2 regions of the Streptomyces sp. NBC_01635 genome follow, and region 2 is predicted to be linked to the other one. Evidence: predicted binding sites of a transcription regulator. Region 2 holds the regulator's gene; the other holds the start of a gene.
What was found. Region 2 encodes HspR, which represses chaperone genes until heat shock. Its sites were predicted from a motif close to TTGAGNNNNNNNNNCTCAA; they were not measured.

Region 1 (10,853 bases), 2.8 Mb from region 2:
GTGCCGCGGGCCGGGACGTAGTCGACGGTGCCCATGGCCCTGCCCGTCTGCCCGTTGAACATGGTCAGGTACTCGGGGCCGGACAGGATGTAGCCGCTGGAGTTGCGGTGGTCGGCGGAGGAGCTGCCGATGACGGCGCCGGTGCCGTCCCGGGTGCCGTCGGCGGTCTTCATGGCGACCTCGGCCCTGCCGTCGCCGTCGTAGTCGTACACCTGGAACTGGGTGTAGTGGGCGCCGGAGCGGATGTTGCGGCCCAGGTCGATGCGCCACAGCCGGGTTCCGTCGAGCCGGATGCCGTCGACGATCGTGTTGCCGGTGTAGCCGGACTGGGAGTTGTCCTTGGCGTTGGTGGGCTGCCATTTGAGGACGAACTCGAGGGCGCCGTCGCCGTCGAGGTCGCCGACGGAGGCGTCGTTGGCCTCGTAGGTGTAGGAGACGCCGTCCGGGGTGGTGCCGCCGGCCGGCGGGGAGATCGGCACGTCCTTGTAGCCGGCGCGGAACTGGACGGCGTGCACGGAGTCGCCCTGCTCGACGCCGTTCACGACGGCGCGGACGGTGTAGTCGGCCTGGGACGGGGCGCCGGAGTGGAAGAACGTGGTGGAGCCGGTGACGGGGGTGGAGTTGACCTTCGTACCGGCCCGGTAGACGTTGAAGGAGACGTTGTCCGGGTCGGTGCCGAGCCAGCGCCAGCTGACCAGGTTGCCGCTGCCGTTGTACACGCTGACCACGCCCCGGTCGAGTGCCTCGACCTGACGCGCCGTGGCGGCTTCGGCGGTGCCCGCGCCGAGCCCGGTGAGCCCTGCCCCGGCGAGGGCCACGGCGGTGAGGACCGCGGGCAGGGCGAACCGGAGTCCGCGTGGCCTGTGCGGGTGTCTCTGCGTGTGCCTGTACGAGTGCCTGTACGGGTGCTTCACGGGACGAACCTCCAGGGAGGACGAGGGGATTCCGCCCCTCAGTCGCCACCGGTCACGGCCTGGTTGCCGTACTCCGTAACGGAGTTCACCCGAGTCCGGGACACGCCGAGCCGTCTGTGGTTGCCGTCTTTCCCCCCTTCCCGGGTGCCGGTGGCTTCCGGAAGGCGCGGAGGTGGAAGACCGGGTCGGGGCGGGGGCTGTCCTGGCCGGGGAGGGCGGCGAGGCGGGCGGCGAAGGCGTCGGCGAGGGGGGAGCCGGGGGGCACCGTGACGAACCAGCCGCGGCGCAGGTCGGCGACGGTGCGGCGGGGGCTGCGGCCCTGGCCGTGGCCCCGGAACACGGCCTGTCCGGCCGGAACCAGGCCGTGGTCGGCGGCGCAGGCCGCCACGTCGGCGGCGAGGTCGCGCGCCGGGCTGCGCGGGCGGGCGGAGAGGACGGCGTCGATGTCGCTGCCCACGTTGTGCGAGGCGGCCTTGTCGACGGTGGTGACGTAGACCCCGCCGGGTCGCAGGACCCTGGCGCACTCTTCGACGAGGGCCCGCACGTCCTCGGGGCCGGACTGGAGGTGCAGCAGCCACACGCTGACGACGGCGTCGAACCGGGCGTGGCCGAACGGTAGTTTCCGGCTGTCGGCGCGCACCACGGCGCCGGGCAGACGGGCCGCCGCGATCCGGGTCATCGACGCGGCGAGGTCGACGCCGGTCACCCGCAGGTCCGCGCGGGCCGAGGCGAAACGCCGGGTCACGATGCCGGTGCCACAGGCGATGTCCAGCAGGTCGCGCGCCCACAGGGGGATCAGGTCCAGCACCGCCTGCGCGGCGGCCGCGGCCCGGGGCTCACCGCCGCGTGAGGCGTCGTACCGCCCCGCTTCCTCGTCGTAGTCGAGCACACACCTCAGTGTGCACCGTGACCGGGTGCCAAGTCCTCTATTTTATGGGCCAGTTCGACGTCCTTCGCGGTGACGGCGCCTCCCGCGCTGTGCGTGTGGACGGCGACGGAGACCGTGTTGTAGCCGAGGGTGAGGTCGGAGTGGTGGTCGAGTTCCTCCTGCACCTGGGCGACGTGCACGACCATCGCGGTCGCCGCGAAGTGGGAACCGAGCCGGTAGGAACGGGTGAGCCGGCCGTCGTCGAGCGACCAGCCCGGCAGGCCGGCCAGCCGGTCCTCGATCTCCTGCGGCGACAGCGGTTCGGCGGGTTCGGCGGGCATGGGCTGCGCTCCTCCTCTGTCCCCCTGGCGGTCGGGGTTCTCCTCCGCCCAGCGTGCCACAGGACGTGCCGCCGGGCCCTGCGCAAGAAGCCAGAAGGGGGCAGGAGGGAGCAGGCAGGCGGAAGGAGGCCAGGGAGGTGCGGGCTCCCGCTCGCGGCGCCCTCTCGGCTACCGTCCTGGCATGAGCACTCTCCCGCCCGGTACCGCTCCCGCCACTGCCGGAGGCGTGGGTCCGCTGCTGCGGGCCTGGCGGGAGCAGCGGCGGGTCAGTCAGCTGGAGCTCGCGCTGCGCGCGGACTCGTCCGCCCGGCACATCAGCTTCATCGAGACCGGCCGCTCCCGGCCCAGCGAGCAGATGGTGCTGCGGCTGGCCGAGCACCTGGACGTCCCGGTGCGGGAGCGCAACGCGCTGCTGCTGGCGGCCGGTTACGCGCCCCGGTTCCCCGAGACCCCGCTGGACGATCCGGCGCTGGACGCGCTGCGCGAGGGCATCGAGCGGCTGATCGCCGGATACGAGCCGTATCCGGCACTGGTCGTGGACGCGATGTACGACGTCGTGGCCGCCAACCGCGGGGTCATGATGCTGTTCGGCGGCGTGCCGGAGTCGCTGCTGGTGCCGCCGCTGAACGCGGTGCGGCTCACGCTGCACCCGCAGGGCCTCGCGCCCCGGATCCGGAATCTGCGGGAGTGGCGCGGCCACCTGCTGGAGCAGATGGAGCGGCAGATCGCGCTCCGCCGCTCCGCACCGCTGCGCGCGCTGTACGAGGAGGTCGCGGCGTTCCCGGTGCCGGAGGCCGGGCCGGGCGAGGGAGCGGGGGATACGGGCGGATCGGAACAGTCCGCCTCCGTGGCGTACTTCGCGCTGCCGATGAGGATCGAGCACGAGGGCCGGATCCTGTCGTTCGTGTCGTCGATCTCCACCTTCAACACACCGATGGACGTGACCGTCGCCGAACTGGCCGTGGAGACGCTCCTGCCGGCCGATCCAGCGACAGCCAAGTACCTTCAGTCCTGGTTGAGTTGAGACAACTTCAGGGACCTGTGCTGGAGCAGGGCGAAGCCGGCCACGACGAGCGCCTGGAGGACCGCCCACACCGCGCCCGCCGTGCTCGGCTCGAGCCACAGCACGAGGGCGGCGCAGCTCATCACCGCCCAGGCCAGGTTGACCTCGACGACGGCCCGGACCCCGAACGCCGGCGGATGTCTGCGCGAGGCCAGCAGACCCACGGCGGCCGCGTACACCGCGAGGAAGGCGCCGAGCCAGGCCAGCAGACCCGGGCCGACGCCGAGGAAGCGGCCGAGCGGGCCGGAGAGGGAGAGGTAGGCGAGCGCGTTGACGCCGGTCACGGCGGCGTCGAGGACCAGGAGCCGGCGCAGCACGGACTGCGGGCCGGAGGTCCGGGCAAGCGAGGCGGGCTGGGTCGCGGACATGACGAATCACCCTCCGTCAGGATCGGGGTCGGGGTCGGGGTCGGGGCCGAGGTCGAGGTCGGAGCCGAGGTCTCACCGGGTCGGTGGCGGGCCCCGGGTCACCACTGCGGGCTGGGTCGCGGTGGCCGCGTACGCCCTGCAGGATGCCGGATATCGCACACCTTGCGCGCAGCCGGATCACGGGACGGATCCGGACCGGGTCCCGGACCGGAGTGCGCCGGCCCGGAACCCGGTGCGTCCACGATCCCGCCCGCAGCGGGTCGCGGTCGATTACCCGGGACGTCATGCCCCGGGCGCCCGGGAACAGGAGCGCCCGGCCGTCACTCGTGAGAAGGTCGGGCGGGCATGGCAGACTGATCGTGTGTTGTGGGGGCGTTGGGGAGACGTGGCGTGAGTGAACGGCGGGCCGCACCCACGGTGGGCCAAGTGGTGCTCGGCAGGCGGCTGCAGGAACTGAGGGAGACGGCGGGTCTCACCCGGGAGGAGGCCGCCCGGGTCCTGCGGGTGGCTCCCGCTACCGTCCGGCGGATGGAGACGGCCGAGGTCGCGCTGAAGATCCCGTACATCCAGATCCTGCTGACGGCGTACGGGGTGTCCCAGGGCGAGGCGGCCACCTTCATCGGGCTCGCGGAGGACGCGAACCGTCCGGGCTGGTGGCAGCGGTTCCACGACGTGCTGCCCGAGTGGTTCAGCCTGTACGTGAGCCTCGAGGGCGCTGCCCGGGTCATCCGGTCCTACGAGCCGCACTTCGTGCCGGGGCTGCTGCAGACGGAGGGCTACGCGCGTGCCGTCCTGGAGGCCGGGACGATCGGGAGCCAGGGGCCGGAGGCCGTCGAGCGACATGTGTCGCTGCGGCTGGAGCGGCAGCGGCTCCTGGAGCGCCGGGACCCGCCCCACCTGTGGGTGATCGTGGAGGAGACGGTCCTGCGGCGCCCGGTGGCCCGGGACGGCCGGGTGATGCGCGAGCAGTTCGACAAGTTGCTGGAGTGGTCCGAGCGGGACCGGATCACACTCCAGGTGGCCGAGTTCGCCGACGGCCCGCACCCGGGGACGTACGCGCCCTTCTCGCTGTTCCGGTTCGCCGAGCCGGAACTGCCCGACATGGTGTTCACCGAGTACCTGACCGGCGCCCTGTACCTGGACTCCCGCAAGGAGGTCTCGGTGCACCTGGAGGTGCTGGACCACATGACGGCGCGGGCCGCCTCCTCCGAGCACACGCAGAAGATGCTGCGGGAGTTCCGGGACGGCTACTGAGCGCCGCCGCGCCCGTCCTGCCCGCGGCTCCCGGCACGGCCGTCGTTTCCGTCGCTTTCGTCGTCGACGATCTCCGCGTCGACGACACCTTCCTCCTCCTGCGGTGAGGTGTGCTGCCCGGTGTCGCCGGTGGACTCCTGACCGGCCTGGGCGTACATCGCCTGGCCCATCCGCTGGCTGACGGCGGCGAGTTTCTCGACGCCGGCGCGCAGGGCGGCGGTGTCGGCGGACTGCTCCAGCAGGGGCTTCAGGTCGGCGACGGCGGCCTCCACCTCTGACCTGGTGCCGGCGGGGATCCGGTCCTCGTTGTCCCGGATGAACTTCTCGGTCTGGTAGACGAGTTGCTCGGCCTGGTTACGGGTCTCGGCGGCATCCCTGCGCTTGCGGTCCTCGTCGGCGTACTGCTCGGCCTCGCGCATCATGCGGTCGATGTCGTCCTTGGGCAGCGCCGAGCCGCCGGTGACGGTCATCTTCTGCTCCCTGCCGGTGGCGAGGTCCTTGGCGGAGACGTGCATGATGCCGTTGGCGTCGATGTCGAAGGCCACCTCGATCTGCGGGACGCCGCGCGGGGCCGGGGGCAGACCGGTCAGGTCGAAGACGCCGAGCTTCTTGTTGTACGCCGCGATCTCGCGTTCGCCCTGGTAGACCTGGATACCGACCGAGGGCTGGTTGTCGACGGCGGTGGTGAAGGTCTCCGAGCGCCGGGTGGGGATGGTCGTGTTGCGTTCGATCAGCTTGGTCATGATGCCGCCCTTGGTCTCGATGCCGAGGGACAGCGGGGTGACGTCGAGGAGCAGCACGTCCTTCACGTCGCCGCGGATGACGCCCGCCTGGAGGGCCGCTCCGACGGCGACGACCTCGTCCGGGTTGACGCCCTTGTGCGGGTCCTTGCCGGTGAGCTCGCGGACCAGGTCGGTGACGGCGGGCATGCGGGTGGAACCACCGACGAGGATGACGTGGTCGATCGCGGAGAGTTTCACCCCGGCGTCCTTCACGGCCTGGTGGAAGGGCGTCTTGCAGCGCTCCAGCAGGTCGGCGGTGAGTTCCTGGAACTGGGCCCGGGTGAGCTTCTCGTCCAGGTGCAGCGGGCCGTCGGCGGAGGCCGTGATGTAGGGCAGGTTGACGGTGGTCTCGGAGGAGGAGGACAGCTCGATCTTCGCCTTCTCGGCGGCCTCCCGCAGCCGTTGCACGGCCATCTTGTCCCGCGTCAGGTCGATGCCGTACTGGCTCTTGAAGCGCTGGGCGAAATGGTCGAGGAGGCGCTGGTCCCAGTCGTCGCCGCCGAGATGGGTGTCACCGTTGGTGGCCTTCACCTCGATGACCCCCTCGCCCATCTCCAGGAGCGACACGTCGAAGGTTCCGCCGCCCAGGTCGAAGACGAGGACGGTCTGCTCGCTCTCCTTGTCCAGGCCGTAGGCGAGGGCCGCCGCCGTGGGCTCGTTGATGATCCGCAGGACCTTCAGTCCGGCGATCTCCCCGGCCTCCTTGGTGGCCTGCCGCTGGGCGTCGTCGAAGTACGCCGGTACGGTGATCACGGCGTCGGTGACGTCCTCGCCGAGGTAGGCCTCGGCGTCCCGCTTCAGCTTCTGCAGCACCCGGGCGGACAGCTCCTGCGCCCGGTAGCGGGTGCCGTCCACGGAGCCCTGCTCCGGGAAGTGCCACTGCCCGTCGCCCATGTGGCGCTTGACCGAGCGGGCGGTGCGGTCGATGTTCGTCACCGCCTGCCGCTTGGCCACCTCGCCGACCAGCACCTCGCCGTTCTTCGCGAAGGCCACGACGGAAGGCGTGGTCCTGGCGCCCTCCGCGTTGGTGACGACCGTGGACTCACCACCCTCCAGCACGGCCACCACCGAGTTCGTGGTTCCCAGGTCGATTCCGACCGCACGTCCCATCGCTGTCCCCTTCCGTCAGGGCACACCTCTCCGGCCTTCTGGATTTCCAGCACAAAACTTGAGTGCGCCGTTGTCAATAGTTTGCCTGGGTAGTTTGTCAATCACCCCTCAAGCGCTCGCTGCACGCAGTTGCACGGCGCGCCGGGGGCGGTCGGTGATCAGTACGTCCACGCGCCGGTCGGCGAGGAAGGCGCGCATCGGGGCGTCGTCGTTGACCGTCCACACCATGGTGAACAGTCCGTTGCGGGCCGCCTCGCGGAGCACCCCGCCCCGCGCGAGGCGCTGGTGCGCCGCGATCCCGCGGGCGCCGCAGGCGCGAACCCGCCGCATGGGCAGCAGTTCACTCAGCCGGGTGCGCGCCAGCCGGGTCCGCGGGATCCCGGTGCCGTTGCGGCCGAGGGAGAGCGCGGTGCGTACGCCGGGGAAGGCCTCGGTGATCGCGGCGACGGAACGGTCCTCCAGGCTGGTGGCGACGAAGCCGTCCCGGCCGAGCAGGGCGATCGCGCGGCCGATCAGCTCCCGCTCGTGACCGGTCTCCTTCAGGTCCAGATGCCCGACGAGTTTTCCGGCGATCAGCTCCATGACGTCGTCCACGACGGGGACGGCGTACCCGGCGTGCTCGCAGAGCCCGGCGTGGGTGAGTGCGGCCAGCGGCGGACCGGTGCGTCCCGCGCGGGCGTCGTGGTGGACGACGAAGACTCCGTCGGCCGTGCGCCGCACGTCGAACTCGACGTACTCCGCGCCGGACCGCAGGGCGTCCTCGTAGGCCTCACGGGTCGCGGGCGCGGTGCGTTCGGAGCCTCCCCGGTGCGCGGACACGGCGGGCCGTGACGTCATACGGGTCGTCTCCCTGCGTTCGGGGCCCTGGAAGGTGTTCGGGGGCCCGGAGGCCGGGACCTCCGGGCCCGGTGTTCCGGAGGCGGGTGCGGACGCGTCACAGGCCGCCCCTGCGGAGCGGCCTGCGGTTGTCCTGCGGGTGCGGCGAGCGGGGTCAGGAGAGCTTCGCCGTCAGGGTGATCTCGGTGCCCTTCAGCGCCTGGCTGACCGGGCAGTTGACCTTGGCGTCCTCGGCGGCGGCGAGGAAGGCCGCCTCGTCCAGGCCGGGGACGGTGCCCTCGACCGTGAGGTGGATGCCGGTGATGCCCTGGCCGGGCACGAAGGTGACGTCGGCGGAGGTCACCAGGCGGGTCGGCGGGTTGCCGGCCTTGTCGAGGATGTTGGAGAAGGCCATCGAGTAGCAGCTGGAGTGCGCGGCGGCGATCAGCTCCTCGGGGCTGGTTTTGCCGTTCGCCTCCTCCGCACGCGACGCCCAGGTGACCGGCTGCTCGCCGATGCTGCCGGAGGAGTCGAACGTGACGACCCCGCTGCCCTTGATGAGATTGCCTTCCCAAACGGTGTGCGCGGAGCGTGTGGCTGCCATGACTGTTCCTTCCAAATGTCCGGACGCGGTGTCCGGTCCGTGCTCGGTCCGGGTTCCCGTGTCACTGGGTTCCCATCCCCCCATCTGATCACACTCCGTGTCAACTGACGTGGAAGACGGGTCCCTTCGAAGTGAACGGCAGCCGCGCGCCGCGCGGGATCAGGTAGGCGTGTTCCCTCCGTACCCGCAGCACGTCGCACCAGCCGTCGGTGATGACGAGGACCGGTGCGGTCCTCGGGAAGTCGTCCGCGCGCTGGAGCAGGTCGATGCCGGGCTGGAGCACCGTGCCGCCGCGCCCCCGGACCCGAACCCTCCCCCAGAGCCCGAACGGCCTGGGCGGTGCCCCCATGGCGATCTCGGTGACGGGCAGATAGCCGGCGTCGTGCGGCGCCGCGTCGCAGAACACCACGCGGGCCGCCGGTACGTCGCGGGCCTCGGCGTAGGAGGCGATGGCGCCGAGCGCCTTGCCGAGCAGGACCCGGCTCATCGAGCCGGAGGTGTCCAGGACGACGCCGAAGGTGCAGCGGGAGACATCCTCGGGCGGGAAGTACCTGCCGGCACGCGGGATGCCGGGGGTGGACGCCTGGCGGCGCGCGGGACGGGCGTAGGTCCGTACGGGTTCGGGGCGGGGCACGTACTCGTCGAACCAGCGGGCGAGCCGCGCGTCCCAGGGCAGCGGTGGATGGCTGAGCGCGCGGATCTCCTCGACCAGTCCGCCGGGCAGGAGGCCGCGGTCCTGGCGCTGGTGCAGGTCCAGGCCCTGGGCGAGGCCTCGGCGGTAGAACTCGTCCAGGTCGACGCCGTGGCAGGACAGGTCGAGCGGTCCGAGGCTGCCGTCGAGGATGTCGCCGAGGCCCTTGCCGCGCAGGGTGGCCAGGCGCCGCATGCGCCGCTGGTCGTCGACGATGCGGTCGTAGACCTCCTCGGCGGACAGCCCGGCGAGCCGGGGGTCGTGGAGCAGGCCCTCGGGCATGGTGCCGATGCCCATCTCCCCCAGCCACCCGTTGACGACGTAGTCGCAGGCGACGTTGAACAGGTACGGGTCGCGTCCGCCGCGGCGGTCGCCGTGGCGCAGGGCGGCGTGGAGCATCTCGTGGGCCAGAACGAAGCGCCATTCCTCGTCCTCCAGCCGCCGCAGCGGGTTGACGTAGATCTCGCCGGCCTCGGCGTCGACGGCGGCGACGGAGATGTCGTGGGCGCGGGCGAGTTCGGCGTCGGCGACGAGGGTGATGCCGGCCGCGATGCCACCGAGCAGGGGGTAGGAGGAGACGAACCAGCTCAGCGCCCTGGCCCAGGGGCGCAGCACGGCCGGTTCGCCGTCCGGGCCGGGGCTGCGTCCGCCCGCCAGGTCCATCGCGGTGGACACGGCGCGGGTCAGGGCGGTGGCGAAGGCGAGCTGCCGGTCCGGCGGCTGTCCCCACCAGCCGTCCCAGGGCACGAGGAGCAGGTCCGGCTCGCCGCCGGCGGTGCCGCAGCGTTCGTAGGCGGCGGGCAGGCCGTCCCTGCGCCACCGGGCGGCGAGCTGTTCCTCGTCGCCGTCGGGGTAGGAGGCCGGCAGGTCCTCGGGGGCCGTGCCGATGGTGTGCCCGAGCAGGAAGCGCTCGACGACGACGCAGCGTGCGGCGAGGTCGTGGCGGTCGGGCTGTTCCCGTGGGCCCTTGGCGGCGGGGACGTGGCCGAAGCCGAGGTGGAGGACGGCGTGCGCGAGGGCCCGGGCCCACTCGCCGGGGTCGGCGAGGCGGTCCGGGTGGGCGTGCAGCACGGCGTCGGAGTCGGTCCGCAGCAGGCCGTGGCGGGGGGCGAGGTCGCAGTCCTCGTCGCGGCAGACGGTGAACTCGACCGCGGCGAGTGCCGGGTCGGCCGTCAGCATCCGCATCCCCTCGGCGAAGGCGGCGGCCGCGGCCTCCCGCTTCCGCTCCCCCTTGGTCCCCTTGCCGCCTTTGCCTCCCTTGCTCCCCCGCCTGCCCGTGCCGCCCTGCTGCCCGGGGCGGGTCATCGGCGTGCCTCCACCAGGCGGGGCATGTCACGGGCCGCCTCGACCAGGAACCAGGGCGGCAGGACCGGGTTGCCGTCGGCGTCGGAGGCGATGACGGTCTGGGCGACCTCGACGGAGATCTCGGCGAGCTGCACCAGCAGCGCCTTGGCCCGGTACGCGGTCTGCCGGCCGGTGGCCGACATGTGCGCCTTGTCCGCGGGCAGTTCCTTGACGAGCCGGCCGCGGAACGAGTCGGCGAGGTAGTACAGCAGGTCGCGGTCCTCGGTGCGGTGCGGCCAGCGGGCGTCGCCCTTGAGGACGGCCTCGATGCCGAAGCGGCTGCGCACGATCCTGACGTAGCCGCAGAAGGCGGTGGCGTGCGCGGGAGTGAGCGTGCCGTGGGCGAGGACCTTCAGGGTGTCCTCGTCGAGGTCGGGGCCGAAGGAGTGCAGCGCGTCGGAGAGCATGTGCCAGGAGCGGGGCGTGGAGAACGGCTCCTCGGTCTTCGGCGGCTTGGACCACAGGTGGTCGGGCCGGTCGGTGAGGTGGTCCACGACCCACGGGTGGATGTCGTTGTTCCCGGCCCACACCAGCCAGTCCCCGGCGGAGGCCTCCAGGTGCACGTGGGTGAGGCGGTTGACGAGCGCGGAGGCGATGGGGCGGGCGAGCGCGTTGTCGGTGGCGCGGTTGCCGGCGCCGATGACGAGGGAGCCCCTGGGCAGTTCGTAGGCGCCGATGCGGCGGTCCAGGATCAGGGA
Region 2 (10,853 bases):
TCCCGACGCCGGGCTGGTGGCGCAGCTGGACCAGGTGCGTACGGCGCTCACCGAGCGCACCGCGGACCTTCAGCGGCTCCAGGCCGAGTACCAGAACTACCGCCGCCGGGTCGAGCGCGACCGGATCGCGGTCAAGGAGGTCGCCGCGGTGAACCTCATGACCGAGCTCCTGCCCGTGCTCGACGACATCGGCCGCGCGCGGGAGCACGGTGAGCTGGTCGGCGGGTTCAAGTCCGTCGCCGAGTCGCTGGAGTCGACCGTGGCGAAGATGGGCCTGCAGCTGTTCGGCAAGGAGGGCGAGCCCTTCGACCCGACGATCCACGAGGCCCTGATGCACTCCTACGCCCCGGACGTCACCGAGACGACGTGCGTGGCGATACTGCAGCCGGGATACCGCATCGGCGAGCGCATCATCCGCCCCGCGCGGGTGGCCGTGGCGGAACCGCAGCCGGGCGCCCAACCGGGCAAGCCGGCCGAGGAGAGCACCGAGGCGGCGGCGGACGACAAGGAGACAGGTGGCCCTCAGGAGGGCTGACGCCTTCGCCGGCGTCCGCGGCACGCCGGCGGAGGCGGGCAGGACGAGCAGGTCAGGAGAGGAGGGACGTCGGGGATGAGTACCAAGGACTTCATCGAGAAGGACTACTACAAGGTCCTCGGCGTCCCTCAGGACGCCACCGAGGCCGAGATCAAGAAGGCGTACCGGAAGCTCGCCCGCGAGTACCACCCGGACGCCAACAAGGGCAACGTCAAGGCGGAGGAGCGGTTCAAGGAGATCTCCGAGGCGAACGACATCCTCGGTGACCCCAAGAAGCGCAAGGAGTACGACGAGGCCCGCTCGCTCTTCGGCAGCGGTGGTTTCCGCGCGGGGCCGGGCGCGGGCGGAGCCGGGTCGTTCAACTTCGACCTGGGTGACCTCTTCGGGGGCGGCCAGGGCGGTGGTCAGGGCGGCCAGGCCGGTGCCGGCGGCTTCGGCGGCGGGATCGGCGACGTCTTCGGCGGGCTGTTCAACCGCGGTGGCACGGGCACCACGCGTACCCAGCCCCGGCGCGGCCAGGACATCGAGTCCGAGGTCACCCTGAGCTTCACCGAGGCGATCGAGGGGGCGACGGTCCCGCTGCGGATGTCCTCCCAGCAGGCCTGCAAGGCCTGTTCGGGAACCGGCGACAAGAACGGCACACCGCGCGTGTGCCCGACCTGCGTCGGCACCGGGCAGGTCGCCCGGGGCAGTGGCGGCGGCTTCTCGCTCACCGACCCGTGCCCCGACTGCAAGGGCCGCGGTCTGACCGCGGAGAACCCCTGCGACATCTGCAAGGGCAGCGGCCGGGCCAAGTCCTCGCGGACGATGCAGGTGCGCATCCCCGCGGGGGTCAGCGACGGTCAGCGGATCCGGCTGCGGGGCAAGGGCGCTCCGGGCGAGCGCGGCGGCCCGGCGGGCGACCTCTACGTGGTCGTGCACGTCGGCAGCCACCCGGTGTTCGGCCGCAAGGACGACAATCTCACCGTCACCGTCCCGGTCACCTACCCGGAGGCGGCGCTCGGCGGGGAGATCCGCGTTCCGACGCTCGGCGGTCCGCCGGTCACGCTGAAGCTGCCCCCGGGGACACCCAACGGGCGGACCATGCGGGCCCGCGGCAAGGGAGCGGTCCGCAAGGACGGCTCGCGCGGTGATCTGCTGGTCACCGTCGAGGTGAGTGTTCCCAAGGACCTGCCGGGGAAGGCTCGTGACGCACTGGAGGCGTATCGCGAGGCGACCGCGGACGACGATCCGCGGGCGGAGTTGTTCCAGGCCGCGAAGGGAGCTTGAGGGCGATGGACGGTCGTCGACGCAATCCGTACGAACTGACGCAGGACACTCCGGTCTATGTCATTTCGGTGGCGGCCCAGCTCTCCGGGCTGCATCCGCAGACGCTGCGTCAGTACGACCGTCTGGGGCTGGTCTCCCCGGACCGCACCGCGGGCCGGGGCCGCCGCTACTCGGCCCGTGACATCGAGCTGCTCCGTCAGGTGCAGCAGCTGTCGCAGACCGAGGGCATCAACCTGGCGGGCATCAAGCGCATCATCGAACTGGAGAACCAGGTCGCCGCGCTGCAGGCCCGGGTGGCGGAGCTGGAGGGCGCCCTGGACGGCGTGGCCGCGACCATGCGGCAGCGCGAGGCGGCGGTGCACGCATCGTACCGCCGGGACCTGGTGCCGTACCAGGAGGTCCAGCAGACCAGCGCGCTGGTGGTGTGGCGGCCCAAGCGCCAGCAGCAGACCGACTGACGGCCGGCACCCGGTCCGGTCGTCGTCGGCCGGCGTGAAAGCGTCGGTCCGGGGCGGCGGTGCGGTGACGGAAGTGTCCCCGTGGGAAGGCTGCGGCCTGACGGAGAAGTTCCGTTTGGCGCAAAAGTGAGGTACTGGGCGAGGCCCGGAGGTTCGTCCGAACCTCCGGGCCCCGTCTGTGCGCGGGCTGTTGACGGTGCGTCAACCGGAGTCCCGAGTGCCCCCGTGTACGCCCCGCGCACGGCTGTGAGCAGCACGTGTATGCGCGTGTAGGAGATATGTGCGATTCTTTCGCCGAGCCCACACGACTTCAGCGCACGGTGCTGTGTTCATCTCGTTAAGTAGTTGGTCTTGACGCCACTGGTCGCTGGAGCGTTGGCTTTTCAGTCACATGGGCCGCAATGTTCTGCCCACGTCCAAAAACGTACTGAAGTGAGCCCTCGCATGCGTCGTATCGCCATATCAGTCGCCGTCACCTCGATGTCCGTCATGCTCGCCGGTTGCGGTGCACTCAACGCGACGGGGAGCAGCGACGGAGCGAGCCCCACCAAGGGGAACGATGTCACCATCGGGCTCCTGCTGCCGGAGACGGCCAACACCCGGTACGAGCAGTTCGACTACCCCATCTTCAAGAAGAAGGTGGAGGAGCTCACCAGCGACAAGGGCAAGGTCGACTACGCCAACGCCGATGCGGACGCGGGCAAGCAGTCGAGCCAGATGCAGCAGATGATCAAGGACAAGGTCGACGTCATCGTGCTGGACGCGGTCGACGCGCACGCCATCGCCGAGGACGTGGAGAAGGCCAAGGACGAGGGCATCCCCGTCATCGCCTACGACCGGCTGGCCGAGGGCCCGATCGACGCGTACATCTCCTTCGACAACGAGCTGGTCGGCGAGGTCCAGGGCCGTACCCTGCTGGAGGCGCTCGGCGGCGACGGCGAGGTCACCAGCAAGATCGTCATGATGAACGGCTCGCCGACCGACCCGAACGCCAAGCAGTTCAAGGCGGGGGCGCTGTCCGAGCTCCAGGACGCGGTGACCATCGCCAAGACCTACGACACCAAGGACTGGAAGCCGGAGAACGCCGAGGCCAACATGGCCGAGGCGATCGCCGAGATCGGCGCGGGCAACATCGCGGCGGTCTACTCCGCCAACGACGGCATGGCGGGCGGCGTCATCAAGGCGCTGAAGGCCGCCGGGGTGACCGAGATGCCCCCGATCACCGGCCAGGACGCCGAACTCGACGGCGTGCAGCGGATCATCCTGGGCGACCAGTTCATGAGCGTCTACAAGTCCTACCCGACCGAGGCCGAGACCGCCGCGGAGATCGCGGTGGCACGGATCCAGGGCAAGGCCATCCAGTTCGACGCGCTGACCGGCGACCGCGTCGACAGCCCCACCGACAAGGACATTCCGGCGAAGCTGGTGCCCGTGGTCGCCCTGACCAAGGAGAACATCGCGGACACGGTCGTCGCGGACGGAATCTACAAGCTGTCGGACATCTGCACGGCCCCCTACAAGGAGGCGTGCGACAAGGCCGGACTGAAGTAAGGCCTGTCCGGCGGCGGGTCTTCGGCCGCCGGACCACGTCGACCGCCTTGTCGACCGCCCTGCCGGGGAGTGCGGACCGCCGCCCTCCCCGGCAGTGTCGTTCCCGCCCGCGCACGTCCCGCGTCCTCGCCCCGCACCCCGCCGTTCTCCCGCCGCTCATGTGGGGCCGACCACCGCCGGTTTGTTGCAATGTGACGAGTCGAGGCAGGGGCATAGAAGGTCATACCGGCGGTTTCCGGCGACCGTGCCGACGGGAGCCGTGTTGCGGAGCCGGGTGGGTCCGCGCATAGTTGCGCATCGGAAAGTGGCTGAACCGGGGGTGGGCGGGCAATGGCCGGGCGCGGGACGGACGAGCATCCACATGGTGCTGACCGACTGTGCGACCTCGGGGATCGCGTGTACTCCCGGGCCGTACGGCGCGGGCGGGTGCCGCGCCGGGACGGGGAACCGGTGCCCTGTCTGCTGGATCTGGCCCTGCTGCACCCGGACCCCGACGACATGGAATGGCTGGTGCCGACCGCCCCGCAGGAGGTCATGACCCGGCTGTTGCGCGGGATGTACGACGAGGTCAGCGCGAGCCAGCGCCGCGTGGGTTCGGCCGTCGAGGCCTTCGAGTGGTACGCCGGCCTCGGCCGCGGGACGCAGTCACCGCAGGCTTTCGCCGCCTCGGCCGGGGAGGGCCCGGCGATCCGGGTGCTGGACGGGGTGGCCCGTATCCAGGCCGCGATGGACGAAGCGACGCAGGCGTGCACCACGGAGGTGCTGACGGTCCAGCCCGGCGGCATCCGGCGCGAGGCGGAGCTGTCGGAGGGCCTGCACCGGGCGACGGCGCTGCGCGGGCGCGGGGTGCGGATGCGGGACCTCTACACGCATGTGGCCCGGCACGGCCAGGGGCTGCACGGGTACCTGGAGCTGATGGGCGCCGCGGTGGAGGCGCGGACGCTGGACGAGGTGACCGAGCGGCTGATCCTCTTCGACCGTACGGTCGCCTTCATCCCCGCCAACGCCGAGCGCTCGATGGCCCTGGAGCTGCGGCATCCGGCGTTGGTGGAGTACCTGGGCACGGTCTTCGAGCGGCTGTGGCGGCTCGCCCTCCCGCTGGCCGCCCCGCTCCCCGACACCGGCATCGAGGGCATCTCGCACCGGGAGCGGTCCATCGCGGCACTGCTCGCGGAGGGCCACCAGGACGCGGTGATCGCGGAGCGGCTGGGGATCAGCGTGCGCACCTGCAGGGCCCACATCGCCCGGCTGTCGGAGACGTTGGGCGCGGCCAGCCGTACCCAGCTGGGCGTCAAAATGGCCCAGGCCGGCCTGGACGGCCCACCGCGATCGGCGGCGGCCTCCGCCTCCGTCACGATTCCTGATCGAGAATCCCGGACTGCCCGATGAGGTACCCGAGCTGAGCCCGGCTCCCGCTGCCCAACGTCGTGGCGATCTTGGCGATGTGCACGCGGGCGGTGCGGACGTTCATGCCGAGGCGGTCGGCTATCACGGCGTCGGTGTGGCCTTCGACGAGGAGCGCGGCGATGGCGCGCTGGCGGGGCGTGACGCCGTTCAGCGTGGGCCGGCGGACCGCCTGGGGGTGCATCGGTGTGGCCGGCCGCCAGAAACGGTCGAAGGCGGTGGCCAGGTAGCCGACGATCGTCGGGTGCCGGATCTCCAGCGCGACGCGGCCGTCACGGTCGGAGGGGACGAAGGCGACGGCCCGGTCGACGATGATGGGACGGTCGGTCACTTCGTCGAGAGTGCGGGCCTCCGCGTCGCCCCTCAACTGCTCGTAGCGCGCGATGACCATCAAGACGTGGCGCTGGCTGTGCGGGTACAGGGTGCGGATACGGCCGCCGCGGTCGAGGAAGGCCTGGTCGCGTTCCAGGGCGAGGGTCTGAGCCGTCACGCCGCGCCCGGAGCTGTAGTGGTTCCTGTGCGGCTGGATGCACAGGAGTTCGTCGGTCCCCTCCGCCAGAGCTTCGAAGAGGGCCTTGTTGATCCGCTCCGAGCCGCTGAGAACCCGGATCATCGGGGTGTCCGCCCCCGTTGCGCGGAGCCTGCCGATCCGCATGAGCGGCTGGAACGTCTCGGCCAGTCGCTCCTCGCGCCGCCGTTCGTCCGCGATCCGCGCCTCGCAGGCCCGCAGCATCCCGTGAAGGGCGACGGTCGGTTCGACGGGCTCCAGGCGGTTCAGATCGTCGACGGCCGGATGCAGCAGCCCGAAGTCGACCAGACAGGGAGCAGCGCGCGCCTCCTGCGCGCGGACGTGCCCCTCACGCAGGGAACGTGCGTACAACTCCACCCCCGCCCCGCACAGTTCCTCCCTTCCGTGGTCGTGCGTCTTCGCCGTCATGTGTGGCTCGCTCACCCCCGGTGCTCAGTTCTCCTGTTCGAGGATCCCCGACTGAGCGATGAGATAACCCAGTTGGGCGCGGCTGCCACTGCCGAGGGCGGAGGCCAGCTTGGCTATGTGGGCGCGGCAGGTGCGGACGTTCATGCCCAGGCGCCGGGCGATGGCCTCGTCGACGTGGCCCTCCACGAGGAGCTTGGCGATGGAGTGCTGGATGTCCGTGAGGCCGTCCGAGGCCGGTTCGTACGGGGCGCCCATGCTCAGGGGGACCGCGCGGGTCCACATGAACTCGAAGACCTTGATCAGGTAGCGGACGAGGCCGGGATGGCGCAGTTCCAGGGCGACCTGACGGTCGTCGCGGGTGGGGATGAAGGCCACGGTCTCGTCGCAGATGACGAGCCGCTCCACGAGCTCGTCGATGGTGCGGTACTCCACCCTGCTGGTGTCGAACCGTGCCACGTACGCCAGCGTCTCGGGGCTGTGGCGGGCGGTGTGCTGGTAGAGGGTCCGGATGCGCACCCCCCGCTCGGTCAGCTGCTGGTCGCGCTCCAGCCCTTGGGCGAGGGTGTGTTCCAGCCGACGGCCGCCCGGCTGGACGGTGAGCATCTCGGACCGGCACTGCGCGGTGGCCAGATCGAGGGCGGCGTTGATCCGGTCGAAGCCCTCCAGCACCGTGATCGAGTGGGTGGTCATCGACGTCTGGGCGCTGAGGGCCATGAACGGCTCGAAGGCGTCGGCCAGTTCGATCGACATCCGCCGACGCTCGGTGATCTCCCGTTCCAGGGGGTTGAGCCGGTGGGCCAGGGCTACCGCCGGGGAGAGGGGGCGCAGCCAGCTGGGGTCGTCCGGGTCGGGATGCAGCAGGGCGAGCTCCATCAGGCAGGGAGCGGGCTCCACGTCCGCACGGGCGATGCGGCCCGCGCGCAAAGCGTCGGCATAGAGACGGCTGCCGGCCTCGCACAGTTCGGTGACCGCATGGGGATGTGTCTTGTTCATCCGATTCATTGTCAAATCTCCACCCCACAGGGTCCTGAACATGCAGGAACATGATGCACCGATTGTGTGGCCACGACGTGCCCGAATGAGCCATCGTCGTACCTGACGGGGGAAAAGGGTGATCTTCGAGTGAGGACGAAGCCGACTATGCGCAAGAGAACGCTTCGCTCGGTGCTTGTCGCCGCATTCTCCGCCGTCGTGGCCTTCGGGGTGCTGAGTGGCCCGGCCGGCGCGAAGGGCGACGTCCGGGCGGACAGCAGCTGGGGACCAGTGGTGGGCGCCAACTCCGTGTCTTTGGACAGCAGCTGGGGACCGGTGGTGGGCGCCGGCTCCATGGGCACGGCCGACAGCAGCTGGGGCTGAGTGATGACCACGCCTCCCGACGACCGATCCTTCCGCCGCGAGATGGCCACCGCCTACCGGTCCGGATGGCACTTCATCGACCTGGTCACCGCCATCCCCCACAGCGGTGACTCCCTGATGGTGACCGTGTTCGGTGAACCGGTCGTCGTCACGCGCGACGAGGACCAGGACGTACGGGCGTACCGGTGCCTGCGGCGGCCCCGTGGGGCGCCGCAGCCCGTGCGGTGTGCCATCCGGTACGGAATGATCTTTGTGAACCTGGACCAACGGGACCACGAGCAGGTGGAGTCCGGCTCCCCCGCTTCCCGGACCATCTCGGCCACCCCCCGCAGTGCCTGACGCGATTCCCCCGTCGTAAAAGATCGCGCAGGTGCTTCCCCCCGCAGTGGCGTCACCGTGACCTGAACACGGTGACGCCACTGCAGTTTGCGGGGACATTTCCGGGTATGGCCGGGGTCGAGTGATGGCCGGAACCGGTCGTCGGACGCTACGGATCTTCACCACCGCCTCACCCCCCGTCTCGTCGCCGCCTCACGTGTACGGGCGCGATCGCCGTGCTCCCCCGTGCCGGAGCCGCTGCCGGCCGTGCCCGCGGGTGGCCTCCCCCGACCGCGCCTTCACCGCACGCCCCGGCCGGCCGGCCCGCGCGCCGCCGTACCGGTGCCGCCCCCAGTGTCACCCACGGCCGGCGAATGTCGTCCCCCGCGCGCGGGCCCGTCGTACGCCTTTCGCGCAGGGCCCCGCCTTCGCGCCCGCGCCCGCGCCCTCGCGCCGCGACCCCACCCCGATCCGTGCCGTGACGCCCGCCGCGCTCCGTTTCTCCGGCACGCGCCCGCGCCCTGCCCGCTCGCGCCTCTGCCCGCCCGCGCCCGTGCGTATTCACGTGCGTGTGTGCGTGCACATCCCGGGGGTGCGTGCGTATCCATGGGTGGAGGTACACGGAGGTACACGGAGGTACGCGGAGGTGAGCGGCCGGTGGTCGCGCCGGAAGCCGGGAGGCCCGGAAACTCGATCACTCCGGCCCTCCCGTCCTCACCTTGAGTGGAATAGACTCAAGTTTGTGTACGCTGACCGAGTCAGCCAAGTCGATGTCGGCCGTGAGGGCCGCTGAACGGTCACCGCAAGGAGGAGAACGCGAACGTGGACGCCGAGCTGACCAACCGGAGCCGGGACGCGATCAACGCAGCCGGCAATCGGGCCCTGACCGGGGGACACCCCGACCTCACCCCCGCCCACCTGCTGCTCGCCCTGCTCGAAGGGCAGGACAACGAGAACATCACCGACCTGCTCGCCGCGGTCGACGCCGACCAGGCCGCCGTGCGCGCCGGGGCCGAGCGCGTCCTCGCCGGACTGCCGAGCGTCACCGGGTCCACCGTCGCCCCGCCCCAGCCCAACCGCGAGCTGCTCGCCGTCATCGCGGACGCCGAGGCCCGCGCCCGCGACCTGGGCGACGAGTACCTCTCCACCGAGCACCTGCTCCTGGGCGTCGCCGCGAAGGGCGGCGCGGCCGGCGAGGTGCTGGCCGGGCAGGGCGCCACCGCGAAGAAGCTGCAGGCGGCCTTCCAGCAGACGAGAGGAGCCCGTCGGGTGACGACGGCCGACCCCGAGGGTCAGTACAAAGCCCTGGAGAAGTTCGGGACCGATCTCACCGAGGCTGCCCGCGAGGGCAGGCTCGACCCGGTGATCGGCCGGGACCAGGAGATCCGGCGGGTCGTGCAGGTGCTGTCCCGCCGCACCAAGAACAACCCCGTGCTCATCGGCGAGCCCGGCGTCGGCAAGACCGCCGTCGTCGAGGGACTCGCCCAGCGGATCGTCAAGGGGGACGTGCCCGAGTCGCTGAAGGACAAGCGGCTGGTCGCGCTCGACCTGGGGGCGATGGTCGCCGGGGCCAAGTACCGCGGCGAGTTCGAGGAGCGGCTGAAGACCGTCCTCGCCGAGATCAAGGAATCCGACGGGCAGATCGTCACCTTCATCGACGAGCTGCACACGGTCGTCGGCGCCGGTGCCGGCGGCGACTCCGCCATGGACGCCGGCAACATGCTCAAGCCGATGCTCGCCCGCGGCGAGCTGCGCATGGTCGGCGCCACCACCCTCGACGAGTACCGCGAGCGGATCGAGAAGGACCCTGCGCTGGAGCGGCGCTTCCAGCAGGTGCTGGTCGCCGAGCCGTCGGTCGAGGACTCCATCGCCATCCTGCGCGGCCTGAAGGGCCGCTACGAGGCGCACCACAAGGTGCAGATCGCCGACAGCGCGCTGGTGGCGGCGGCGACCCTCTCGGACCGCTACATCACCTCCCGCTTCCTGCCCGACAAGGCCATCGACCTGGTCGACGAGGCGGCTTCCCGGCTCCGCATGGAGATCGACTCCTCGCCCCTCGAGATCGACGAACTCCAGCGCTCCGTGGACCGGTTGAAGATGGAGGAACTGGCGATCGGCAAGGAGACCGACGCCGCCTCCCTCGAGCGCCTGGAGAAGCTGCGCCGCGACCTCGCCGACAAGGAGGAGGAACTGCGCGGCCTCAACGCCCGCTGGGAGAAGGAGAAGCAGTCCCTGAACCGGGTCGGCGAGCTGAAGGAGAAGCTCGACGGCCTGCGCGGTCAGGCCGAACGCGCCCAGCGCGAGGGCGACTTCGACACCGCCTCCAAGCTGCTCTACGGCGAGATCCCCGGCCTGGAACGCGACCTGGAGGCCGCCTCCGAAGCCGAGGAGGAGGTCGCCAAGGACACCATGGTCAAGGAGGAGGTCGGCTCCGACGACATCGCGGATGTCGTCGCCTCCTGGACCGGCATCCCCGCGGGCCGCCTGCTGGAGGGCGAGACGCAGAAGCTGCTGCGCATGGAGGACGAGCTGGGCAAGCGGCTCATCGGCCAGAGTGAGGCCGTACGGGCGGTGTCGGACGCCGTACGCCGCAGCCGCGCCGGAATCGCGGACCCCGACCGCCCCACCGGCTCCTTCCTCTTCCTCGGCCCCACCGGCGTCGGCAAGACCGAACTGGCCAAGGCGCTCGCCGACTTCCTCTTCGACGACGAGCGGGCGATGGTCCGCATCGACATGTCGGAGTACGGCGAGAAGCACAGCGTGGCCCGCCTGGTCGGCGCCCCGCCCGGCTACATCGGGTACGAGGAGGGCGGCCAGCTCACCGAGTCCGTGCGCCGCCGCCCCTACAGCGTGGTGCTCCTCGACGAGGTGGAGAAGGCCCACCCCGAGGTCTTCGACATCCTGCTCCAGGTCCTCGACGACGGCCGCCTCACCGACGGCCAGGGCCGCACGGTCGACTTCCGCAACACGATCCTGGTGCTGACGTCCAACCTGGGCAGCCAGTTCCTGGTCGACCCGCTGAGCA

Region 1: the regulator HspR is predicted to act here: its motif matches at 6,759-6,777, upstream of dnaK (molecular chaperone DnaK).

What each region holds. Positions count from the first base shown of each region.
Region 1 covers NZ_CP109277.1:7,634,188-7,645,040, reverse strand. Annotated here, with positions in the region: gene OHB56_RS35535 (rhamnogalacturonan lyase) at 1-914, opposite strand, end outside; gene OHB56_RS35530 (class I SAM-dependent methyltransferase) at 1,000-1,803, opposite strand; gene OHB56_RS35525 (4a-hydroxytetrahydrobiopterin dehydratase) at 1,809-2,123, opposite strand; gene OHB56_RS35520 (helix-turn-helix domain-containing protein) at 2,305-3,147, shown strand; gene OHB56_RS35515 (hypothetical protein) at 3,129-3,554, opposite strand; gene OHB56_RS35510 (helix-turn-helix transcriptional regulator) at 3,945-4,808, shown strand; gene dnaK (molecular chaperone DnaK) at 4,802-6,700, opposite strand; gene OHB56_RS35500 (glycerophosphodiester phosphodiesterase family protein) at 6,809-7,537, opposite strand; gene OHB56_RS35495 (OsmC family peroxiredoxin) at 7,692-8,120, opposite strand; gene OHB56_RS35490 (DUF2201 family putative metallopeptidase) at 8,221-9,996, opposite strand; gene OHB56_RS35485 (MoxR family ATPase) at 10,113-10,853, opposite strand, start outside.
Region 2 covers NZ_CP109277.1:4,814,396-4,825,248, forward strand. Annotated here, with positions in the region: gene grpE (nucleotide exchange factor GrpE) at 1-535, shown strand, start outside; gene dnaJ (molecular chaperone DnaJ) at 611-1,804, shown strand; gene OHB56_RS22445 (heat shock protein transcriptional repressor HspR) at 1,810-2,262, shown strand; gene OHB56_RS22450 (substrate-binding domain-containing protein) at 2,707-3,813, shown strand; gene OHB56_RS22455 (LuxR C-terminal-related transcriptional regulator) at 4,144-5,202, shown strand; gene OHB56_RS22460 (LuxR C-terminal-related transcriptional regulator) at 5,165-6,154, opposite strand; gene OHB56_RS22465 (helix-turn-helix transcriptional regulator) at 6,179-7,147, opposite strand; gene OHB56_RS22470 (hypothetical protein) at 7,319-7,510, shown strand; gene OHB56_RS22475 (hypothetical protein) at 7,514-7,849, shown strand; gene clpB (ATP-dependent chaperone ClpB) at 8,651-10,853, shown strand, end outside.